DNA from 3 places in the Paenibacillus sp. V4I5 genome. Region 3 is predicted to be linked to each of the others. Evidence: riboswitches for the same ligand, from Rfam matches in the RefSeq annotation. Region 3 holds a riboswitch; each other region holds the start of a gene.
The links. Region 3 has a riboswitch for cyclic di-AMP ahead of QFZ78_RS38585 (potassium-transporting ATPase subunit F). Riboswitches for the same ligand answer to the same signal wherever they lie in the genome.
Positions count from the first base shown of each region.

Region 1 (3,277 bases), 1.2 Mb from region 3:
AAAATCCGTCAATACTTCTACTACGGCTGGGTGAGGAGGGTCGATCAACTATGGTGCCTTAGAGCCTGGATGTTCATAAGGAATCCATTACTGCATGTACAATGACACCCGAAGGAAAGGAGATTCAAACGTTTTCTACTAAAACCGTATTTCTAATCTAGTTAATTGACTGGATTAAAAAGCATGGTTGTACCCACGTAGCTATGGAGAGTACAGGCGTATTCTGGAAGCCAATTGTTAACCTATTAGAAGCTGAAGATATTGAATTTTTAGTTGTAAACGCCCAGCATATGAAAGCTCTACCAGTGCTAGAGGGAGCAAACATCAAACTGGCTCTGTAGTTTCAGATATTATGGGGGTCTCGTCTAAGGACATGCTTCACGCCATCGCAGACGGTGAAGAAGATCCTGAGAAACTAGCAAGCTTCGCTCGGCGCACTATGAAAAAGAAAAAAGATGAACTCGAACTCGCTCTTCGAGGTTACGTAAATCCTCATCAACGCATGATGCTTAAAACCATTTTAACCCACATTGACTTCCTCACCGAACAAATTGCGATATTAGATCAAGAGGTTGCCCAGAGAGTTATCTCAGATCAGGAAGACATAGAGCGATTAGATTCTATACCTGGAATTGCAACTCGAATGGCTGAACAAATCTTAGCTGAAATAGGAACAAACATTAAAAACCAGTTTCCAAGTGCGGCTCATTTCTGTTCTTGGCCAGCTCTCGTACCAGGACATAATGAGAGTGCAGGCAAACGGAAGTCTTCTAAGGAAAAAAAAGGAAACAAATATTTAAAATCTGCATTAACAGAAGCCGCACATTCCGTAGGTGCCTCCAAAAACTATCTTGGTGCTATGTATAGGCGAACATTAGCACGAAAAGGCAGGAAAAGAGCAGCTATTGTTGTAGCCCATGCCATGCTAAGAATCGCTTATTATCTGCTGACAAAAAAAGACATGTATGTAGACTTTAGGTGAAGATTATTATGATAAGCAAAAACTTGGAGCTATTGTACGGAACTCAGTTCGAAGACTTGAAACCTTAGGCTACAGCGTTTAAAAAATGAATGAGCCGCGTCTTCTTTAGTGCTGTTCTTTTTCTTCGACTGCCAGATTTTTAATTTTTATGGTAGTTTAATGAAAAAAGCAGGCTGCCTGCCTGCCTGCCTGCCGTATTTCAAGTATCGTTTTCTGTTAGTTGAATTAAGAATTAAATGTGAGTGACTTCCATAACAAACGAACAAAAAAGTTGGTTATGATGGGCTTAATGTAGAATCAGCAACCGAATAATATATAGAAGCAGCTTTATCTTTCAACGAAGCTCATATAATACTGCTTCTAATGTACTCTCTGAGGCAAGGATACGGACCACCAAAAATATGAGCCATGGTTACGATAAATTTGTGATGTTCCTCCAAAATTTTCAGGGGAATGCCGATGCGATTGGCTAGTAATTGTTGATCCGCTAATTCCCTTTCCAAACTTAGTTGGTTTAGTAAGTCATTGTTTTGTCCGACCGTTTTGCTTATTTCCAATAAAGTCTGTGTTACGACGCCTGATGGCCGATACGCCAAATTGGAAAATTCAATGTCGAACTCCTCCAACCGTAGCTTTAAGTGAAGAATCTCTTCTTGACGTTGTACAGAAATGTTTGATCTTTTCGATTGAAAAAGGTTCTTCACCTCTTTGGTTACTCTCTTGAGAAGCATGTCTAATTCCTCCTTTTTTCTCTTGAACGAAAAAAGGAAGCGAGGGAATAGAGCCCTAAAAATAAAGGACCCATTAATGTTTCTATCATTTTTTCTTTCTACGCTGACGAAGTTAGCTGACGGATTCGGGTTGAAAGTTAACCCTAACACTCAAAAAAGTGTACTCACCCCAGAAAACTTGGTTCCCCCGCTTCTTTAATCTAAAGAATTAAGCGTAGTATGATTCATTCTTATTTTATCAATTTACCCCAATACAAATTTAGAAACAATAGTAATATTTACTTATATTTTTATGTCTATTTTCAACTAATAGTTCAATTTTACTGTGGTTAACGCAGCAAGGCCACCGATCATCGGCAGTTCTAATAAAGTTTCTTCTTCCATAAATTTTTCTAATTTTTCCATATCAAGATTAAAAAAACCGCTTGCGTTGTTCGTGAATATTGCTAGGAATTCCACCAAACCAATGGGCTGGTTAAAGTTCATCGTCTTACATAATTGACCAATTTGAATTCCTAGGTTATATGGTGAAATATTAATACCTACCTGATAAAAAAGCCTATCGAATATTTCTATTGAACCGTGGACAATCACGGTAGGACCATTATTATATTTACTCCATTCAATTTCATTCGGGATGGTCTTGTCATGCATCGTTTGGAGAGCAACACTTTTTAGTTTGCTTACATAATTATCAAATTCCATATTAGATAATAAATCTTCAAAGCGAGCAATATCATGATAATGCACTGAAAAGCATCTTTCAATTGATATCCATTCTTGAAATAACTCAGAATTTAGAATCAAAATTTGTGTTTCTGTTGGGCTTAACCCTTTTTTCAAATAATCAATAGCCATTCCATCAATTTTATTTACATGGGCCCAGTCTGAATCAAATTTCTCTTGCAAAGACAAAACTCCCCTTCCAACTACCTATTTTATTAGCCTATTATTCTACGAAATACCCATTTCCTTTATTTGGGTTAACGTAGACAAAATTGCTTTATCAATTTGCTTCATAAACAGCTTAATGTCAGGATGCGATTCTTCGAACTTCTTGCTGACCAGGTTGCCCAAAAATCCAATTTACCAGCTCCTGTGCAACTGTAGCCGCTACGATACCCGATAAGACCATTGGGATCATTTTTTATTTACCATCATCTAGGTCCCTTCCTTTATCTCGTGTTTGCCAAACTGCCTACATGTTTAATTGTACAAAAAACCAACAAACGGCAACATGCGATAATACTCACATAAAAGTGGAATTTATTCAGGTGTATGCTTGAAGCTTGCCCTAAACTTTCCATACTGTATTCTCTCAAAATAGTAACCTCCTAAAATTGGGGTTCACGGGAGAATGACGTTCCCTTCTCGCGCCGATAATGAGGCGAGCCATCTCCACGAATGAATGTGAGGCGCACCAACAAAAAGATCCCCATTTTACGGGGATCTTAATTCACATATGTTTATGTCGTCGGACGCGGTCCCTTGAACTTGTTGTCGGCATCAAGAACATATTTGTTCTTGATGCTTTCAAGATTTATGGTTACGTTCTTGTCCCAAC
Region 1 is NZ_JAUSZB010000002.1:2,379,303-2,382,579, forward strand. It holds partial or broken gene QFZ78_RS12670 (IS110 family transposase) at 66-1,064, shown strand; gene QFZ78_RS12675 (hypothetical protein) at 1,327-1,713, opposite strand; cyclic di-AMP (ydaO/yuaA leader) riboswitch at 1,799-1,938, opposite strand; gene QFZ78_RS12680 (hypothetical protein) at 2,020-2,622, opposite strand.
Region 1: another riboswitch for cyclic di-AMP. It lies ahead of QFZ78_RS12675 (hypothetical protein); the one in region 3 lies ahead of QFZ78_RS38585 (potassium-transporting ATPase subunit F).

Region 2 (3,277 bases), 2.6 Mb from region 3:
TGGTCAAAGATCCGATGGCCGCGAAGAGCATGGGCGCAACATTCACAGTGTATTACAGTATAAGCCGTACCTATTAATTGATAATGATGCTGATTTAACAATCTCTATTCCGATTATTGTAATAAATGACTGCTATTTGAAGCAAATTATTGAGAACGAGCACGGTGTAGGACAGACGATTGTCGAAGGTTTTGTGCATACGACGAATTTGATTTTACCTACCCGACGGTTTGTTATTATCGGATATGGAATGTGCGGCCGAGGATTATTGCATTCGGCCTCCCAATTACGTAAATATCGAGCTAAAGTAGCCAGTTAAATGCTAAAGCTATTAAGCTATCGAATTTAAGAATGCAGTCTAACAATCGAGGTGTCTAAAGTATGAAGGAGCTTCTGTTGTCATTAGGAGCAGGTTTAATTATTGGTGTTTTATTCAAGGTGTTGAAGCTGCCTTTGCCCGCACCGCCTGTACTGTCGGGTATTCTAGGAATTGTAGGTATTTATGCAGGCGGCAAGATAATGGAATTGTTTCTAAAATAGGAAGCAGGACTAAATGAAAAAGGAGGAGGAGCCTTAACGGGTTTCATCCTTCTTTTTTTATGTTAATGAAGATTTTACATAAACTTTGGATAAAAGGAAGCGATTTATATGAACAAATCCAGACTTTGTTTTTTAGGTGCGGGTTTTCATGCATCAACGAATATTTTCTTTTCAGCCATCGAAGCCGGAGCGGAAATAGTAGGAATTGCTACACGAAGTTTGGATCGGTCATAAATCACTGTCATCAGACGTATAAAGCTGGCAGGCTAAATTGAATAGGGGATTATTTACATACGAACAAATGTACTGTATATTTGTTCGTATGAGAAAACTGCATATTTATAAAACAAATAGGATTGGATTATTGAGAAATCAAAAGGAGTGTTAATCATTAACGGAATAGATCTTGTTATATTGAACTTGGAAGAAGTCCGACGTAGAAGTATAAAAGTGTGGAGCGTTATTCCTCTAACTATGCTGGATTGGAAGCCTGATGCACACGCCTTAAGCATGAAAGAAATGATCCGACACGTATTGGATGGCGAGCATTATTATCATCTTGCGTTACTTAACTGTGGAAGTTTGCCTTCTTACGATTCTCCTTATGACAATCGGGAATTTTCTTCGGTGGAGGATGAACTGATATTCGCACAAGTGTACAGAGAACAATTCTTGAATACCGTTAAATTCTTCACTCCTGAGGATTTGTCAAATATTAAAATTAATCGAAGTGACGTAGGGTATGTTCGAACTTTAGGAGATATGTTAATGAGGATCGCATACCACGAATCCGTTCACACCGGGCAACTGCTAGATTATATGCGAACGGCTGGAATCGATCGGCCTCAAATATGGGATTGAATGAGGTTGCTGGTGATTGGAATTCACTGTTTTGGACAAGAAGAAACGGCTGATACCGCTTACAAAATGTTCTTGGAAAATTTTGAGTCATGTTCTCTATGATTTCACATGTTACAATTTGTGAGATCTATGTGGATCAAATAACTCAGAAGGCCGAAGCTTCATGTGAAGCACGGGGGACCCATTATTTGGGGTGAAGCCGCGTCAGCGGCCGGGTGATTACTCTTTGATCCGAATCCGACAGCTAACCTCGCAGGCCGCAAAAAGGAGAGGTTTATTTTGAAACGTTACAAAAAGCTTGTGGTTACCGGCGCAATAGGATTGAGCGTCCTCGTAGGTTCGAGCGCGGCAATGGCCGCACCAGCAACCCATGCAGTATCAGGCAATGATACCATGTGGCTAATATCCAAGAAGTATGGCATCAGCCTATCTTCGCTTATTAAGGCAAATCCTCAGGTTGCCAATCCGAACGTGATTTGGTCTGGTATGAGCCTCAACATTCCTGGCAGCAAGAGCATAAATGCAGGTACCAAAACGCCAGTTACAAGTGCTCCATCCCAATCAACTTTTGCTAGCCAAGTCGTTAACTTAGTTAACCAGGAACGATCTAAAGCAGGACTGCGTCCATTAACCGGCAACAGCGCACTTACCGCCATGGCTTTGGACAAAGCGAAGGATATGTATAACAATGGTTATTTCGATCATACTTCTCCGACCTATGGGTCTCCTTTTGATATGATGAGCAAATACGGCATTCGCTATTCCTACGCAGGTGAAAACATTGCAAAAGGTCAACAAACGCCTGAAGCTGTCATGAAAGCTTGGATGAACAGCCCGGGTCATCGTCAAAACATTCTAAGCCCCAACTTCACACAAATCGGTGTTGCTTTTTATAACGGCGAATGGGTACAAGAATTCATTAGTAACTAATACAGCAACGTATATTAGCAGAAAATATCTAGATAAACCAGCAACCTTTTGTTTGCTGGTTTTTTCGGTTTTTAATAATAAGGCATTGTTGGGAATGACTAACATTTTTGATCTCTGCATCGTATATATACCAGAGGGAGGCGATTGTATTGAATCTATATTTCAGGGATAATTTTTTTAATACCGGTGTTACGGAGATTCGGGACGAACAGGGAAAAGATGTCGGTCATATAGATTTGAAGAGCTCTTTTGGTTCTACGATCGAGGTGTTTGGGCATAATGGCCAGCTGTTGTGCAAAGGAAGTTTTCCGATATTCTCAAGCAAATGGGAGGTTACGGGTGCCGATGGGGGGCAATTAGGCGTGTTGAGAAGCAGAATTGCTTTGTTCACCAAGAAATTCACATATGAAACCAAAGGGCAAGGCAGCTACGAGATTATTTCCCCAGTATTTTCAAAGGAATATGAGATATCCGATGATTCCGGCGCACTTGTTGCTCGTTTCGAATAAGTAAACGGCTGGTTTTCTTCAGGGGCTTTTCTTCTGAACAATCAAAGCGAATATTTGGATACTTACGAACTTGTTGCGGTGATCATGGGCATGCACGCTATCCAGAAAAGGCAGAACGCTGGGGCAAACAACACAATCTATTGAATGTAGAGTAGATGTTCATCAAATTTCCAATCCATGGTATGATTCTTTCCAATAGCTGTTCCCTCAGGATTGAAAGGTTGGTGTCATAAATGCAGTATTTCATAGGCATCGTTCCTCCCGACGAATATCTAGAACGAGTAGTTGCGTTTCAAAAACGTTGGTTGAGTAATGGTCTTCCGAATGTCGTTGAGCCTCACGTGACTGTTAAAGCACAAAGCGGGCTTACCCTAGATATGGCTTGGCTCGAAAAGGTAAAGGTTGTATGCTCATCGTTTTCAAAGTTTCAGTTGGCG
Region 2 is NZ_JAUSZB010000002.1:977,244-980,520, reverse strand. It holds gene QFZ78_RS06540 (Rossmann-fold NAD(P)-binding domain-containing protein) at 1-319, shown strand, start outside; gene QFZ78_RS06535 (XapX domain-containing protein) at 382-540, shown strand; partial or broken gene QFZ78_RS06530 (Gfo/Idh/MocA family protein) at 649-771, shown strand; gene QFZ78_RS06525 (DinB family protein) at 931-1,401, shown strand; cyclic di-AMP (ydaO/yuaA leader) riboswitch at 1,543-1,675, shown strand; gene QFZ78_RS06520 (CAP domain-containing protein) at 1,681-2,331, shown strand; gene QFZ78_RS06515 (LURP-one-related family protein) at 2,481-2,840, shown strand; gene QFZ78_RS06510 (2'-5' RNA ligase family protein) at 3,074-3,277, shown strand, end outside.
Region 2: another riboswitch for cyclic di-AMP. It lies ahead of QFZ78_RS06520 (CAP domain-containing protein); the one in region 3 lies ahead of QFZ78_RS38585 (potassium-transporting ATPase subunit F).

Region 3 (3,277 bases):
GTGGTACCAAAAAGATCTGGTGCGAGTGAAAGCAGGAGCGTAATGACCGTACCGATCTCAACTACAAACATAACCGGATTTTTGATCATCACCCAAGGATTTAATTTTTTAAATGAATCAACGATAGCTTGATTCATGATTTCTTTTGTCATTGTTTTTTTACGTTCCACAGCCATATATGTTGTCCTCCTAATATAGGGATCTTTGGGCGTAGCTCAAAGTCTCTCCGCTCAGAGACTACCCTTAACGCACCGCCAAATGTTCAGCAATCGGCCCCAATGCCAGCGCCGGGAAGAACGTTAGAGCACCGATAACTAGAATAATCATGATTAAAATCCCCATAAATAAAGGTGTATTTGTACGTAGTGTGCCTGTCGTAACAGGAACGACACGCTTCGTAGCCAGAGAGCCGGCAATAGCTAACATCGCGATCATGGAAACGAAACGCCCAAACAGCATGACCATACCGATACTCAAGTTGTAAAAGTTCGTATTGGCGCTTAGTCCACCAAAAGCGGAGCCGTTATTAGCAGCACCTGACGTGAAAGCATACAGCACTTCAGCCAACCCATGCATCCCCTGATTGGATATCGAGGTAATGGATTCAGGACGAATAAGTGCCCAAGCTGTCGGTGCCAAAATGATAAGCGGATGGATCAGAATGGCGATGGCCGCCAACTTCACCTCTTTGCCCTCAATTTTTTTACCTAAAAACTCTGGCGTACGACCAACCATAAGTCCACAGATGAACACCGACAAAATGAGGTAGAGCAAGCCGTTTAACAAGCCGACCCCTTTACCGCCGAACACATTGTTCAGCATCATTTCCGCGAAAGGAACGATACTTCCGAGCGGTGTGAGCGATTCATGCATTGCGTTTACGCTACCTGTAGTGGCAGCTGTAGTTACCGCTGTGAATAGAGCAGTTTCAGCAATCCCGAACCTTACTTCCTTGCCTTCCATGTTGCCATGTACACCTAATGCATCTACGGCAGTTATGCCTCGATACTCGGCGTAGAATACCGCCCACAACATCACGATAAAGATGATCCCCATAGCAGCAAAGATGGTCCAACCTTGCTTTTTGTTCTTAATCATCAGACCGAATGCATACACCAGAGATGTAGGCAGCAGCATCATACAAATAATATGGATCAAATTGGACACCGGTGTCGGATTTTCAAAAGGATGCGCTGCATTCGTACCGAACCACCCGCCACCGTTTGTACCGATATGTTTAATCGATTCCAGTGAAGCCACTAACCCGCGAGTAATCGTTTGTGTGGCCCCTTCAATTGTTGTAGCTTGCACAGCTCCCAGTAGTGTTTGCGGAATACCCTGAAAAACTAAAACTAAAGCAACAATGAAGCTCAGTGGTAAAAATACGCGTGTAATCGCTCTGGTCATATCCACGTAAAAGTTACCGAGATTATCTTGACGGCCAACTAAACCGCGTATAAAAGCTACCGCCACAGCGAAACCTGTTGCAGCCGATGTAAACATCGGGAACGTAATGGCTACCATTTGAGAGAAATACGAAAGTGTATTTTCACCGCTGTATGCTTGCCAGTTCGTATTAGTAATAAATGAAACAGCCGTGTTAAAAGCTAATGCCGGAGGCATATTACCAATATCGTCAGGATTCAATGGTAGATATTTTTGAAGCCGAAATACCGCATAAATCAGAAGCATCATGACAAAATTAACTAATAGTACGGACCCTAAATACTTTTTCCACCCCATCGCTTCATCTTCATTAACACCCATAATGCGATAGGAGACCCGCTCAAAAGGAGCAAATACACGATCAAGTCCACTCTTTTCATACCCAAAAACTTTCACCAAGTAACTACCCACAGGCTTCACTAAAAGAATAATAATACCCAGTGTGATGACTACCTGTAACAATCCCATACCCATAGTAGGTTCTCCCCTTGCTTACTTAAGTTCTTATTCTACAATTAAAATTTCTCCGGCTTCACTAAAACAAAACCGAGATACACCATAATGGCAAATCCAATAACACCGATAACAATCATATGAGTGCCTCCTACAAGTTTTTTCCAAAACGCTTATCGAAAGCTAAGCTTAAGCTCATGCTTTTTCACAATATTTTAAAAAAGCCCAAAATCCTAAGAATGTTACGGCCATTAATAAGATCATCGTTACGTCGTTGTACATAACACACCTCCTGTAATTTAACCGACTCTAATGCTTTCTTGAAATAGTGTAACGCCGAACCGTATAAAAATGAGGTAAAGAATCTATAGCATCCGTATAAAAAAAGCATAAAAATCTTGTCTTGAAAGAGATCCCCAGAATGCTCAAACAAATACGATAATAGATTCACTCTCCTCCAAATTTCGAACAACAAAAAGAAGCCTAAGAGCAGAGAATCTCTACTCTCGGGCTTCTTAGCAGCGTTAATAAACGGGCTGTGAAAGCACGATAGAAAGTGGTTCTCTCCCAATACGCTTACGAGGTTAGCTGTCGGATTCGGGCTTGGAAGTGCCCTACCTTGGCAAGCTGCGCTTGTTTTGGATTCACCCCGAGAAACCGCAATTTACATACATTCGGCTTCTGGCTGGTTCCCCCGCTCCCCTTGCGGGGACTCAGCGTTTGAAACTTGTTGTGAAGTTGTTGAAAAGAATGCTACGCCTCTTAGCCATTATTGTAAAACGCTGTGGAGAGACGCTATCCCGTAATTTAGGGCATATTAGGCAAATAAAAGCGCATCCAAATTGATAACACGTTCATTATCGATAGAAATGCTTCGTTTTTCTACCGTTATTGTCATTTTGTCGCAAATGGACTATAAAAAAAGGCAGCCTTACAATGAAGTAAGGCCACCCTACTTATTTTTTTAAATGATACGGCACTGTCGTTACGATAAGGTCTCTTCTATACAGCAAGAAAGCACGGATAAGTAGACTGGATTGGTTATGGAGAATATTCTGCCAGCTTTTCTTAGGAATAAACTGTGGGATTAGGACGGTTACCCGAAAATTTGATTCAGCTGCCTTATGCTCGACCGTATCAATAAATTTCATCAATGGTTGAACAATGCTCCGATATTGGGAATGTAAAGTTACCAGCCTTATCTCGGGCTGCCACGTATTCCATTTCTCCTCAAATTGTTTCTCGACGTCTCTTTCGAAAGCCACATAAACGGCGATGATCTGATTTGGCGAAAGGGATTTGGCATAATTCAAGGAGTTCTCTACCACATGCGTAATGCCCGCCACAGGCACAATGATCACATTTCCTTCAATAGGAA
Region 3 is NZ_JAUSZB010000002.1:3,588,649-3,591,925, forward strand. It holds gene kdpB (potassium-transporting ATPase subunit KdpB) at 1-176, opposite strand, end outside; gene kdpA (potassium-transporting ATPase subunit KdpA) at 244-1,914, opposite strand; gene QFZ78_RS38585 (potassium-transporting ATPase subunit F) at 1,962-2,039, opposite strand; cyclic di-AMP (ydaO/yuaA leader) riboswitch at 2,457-2,628, opposite strand; gene QFZ78_RS18260 (APC family permease) at 2,856-3,277, opposite strand, start outside.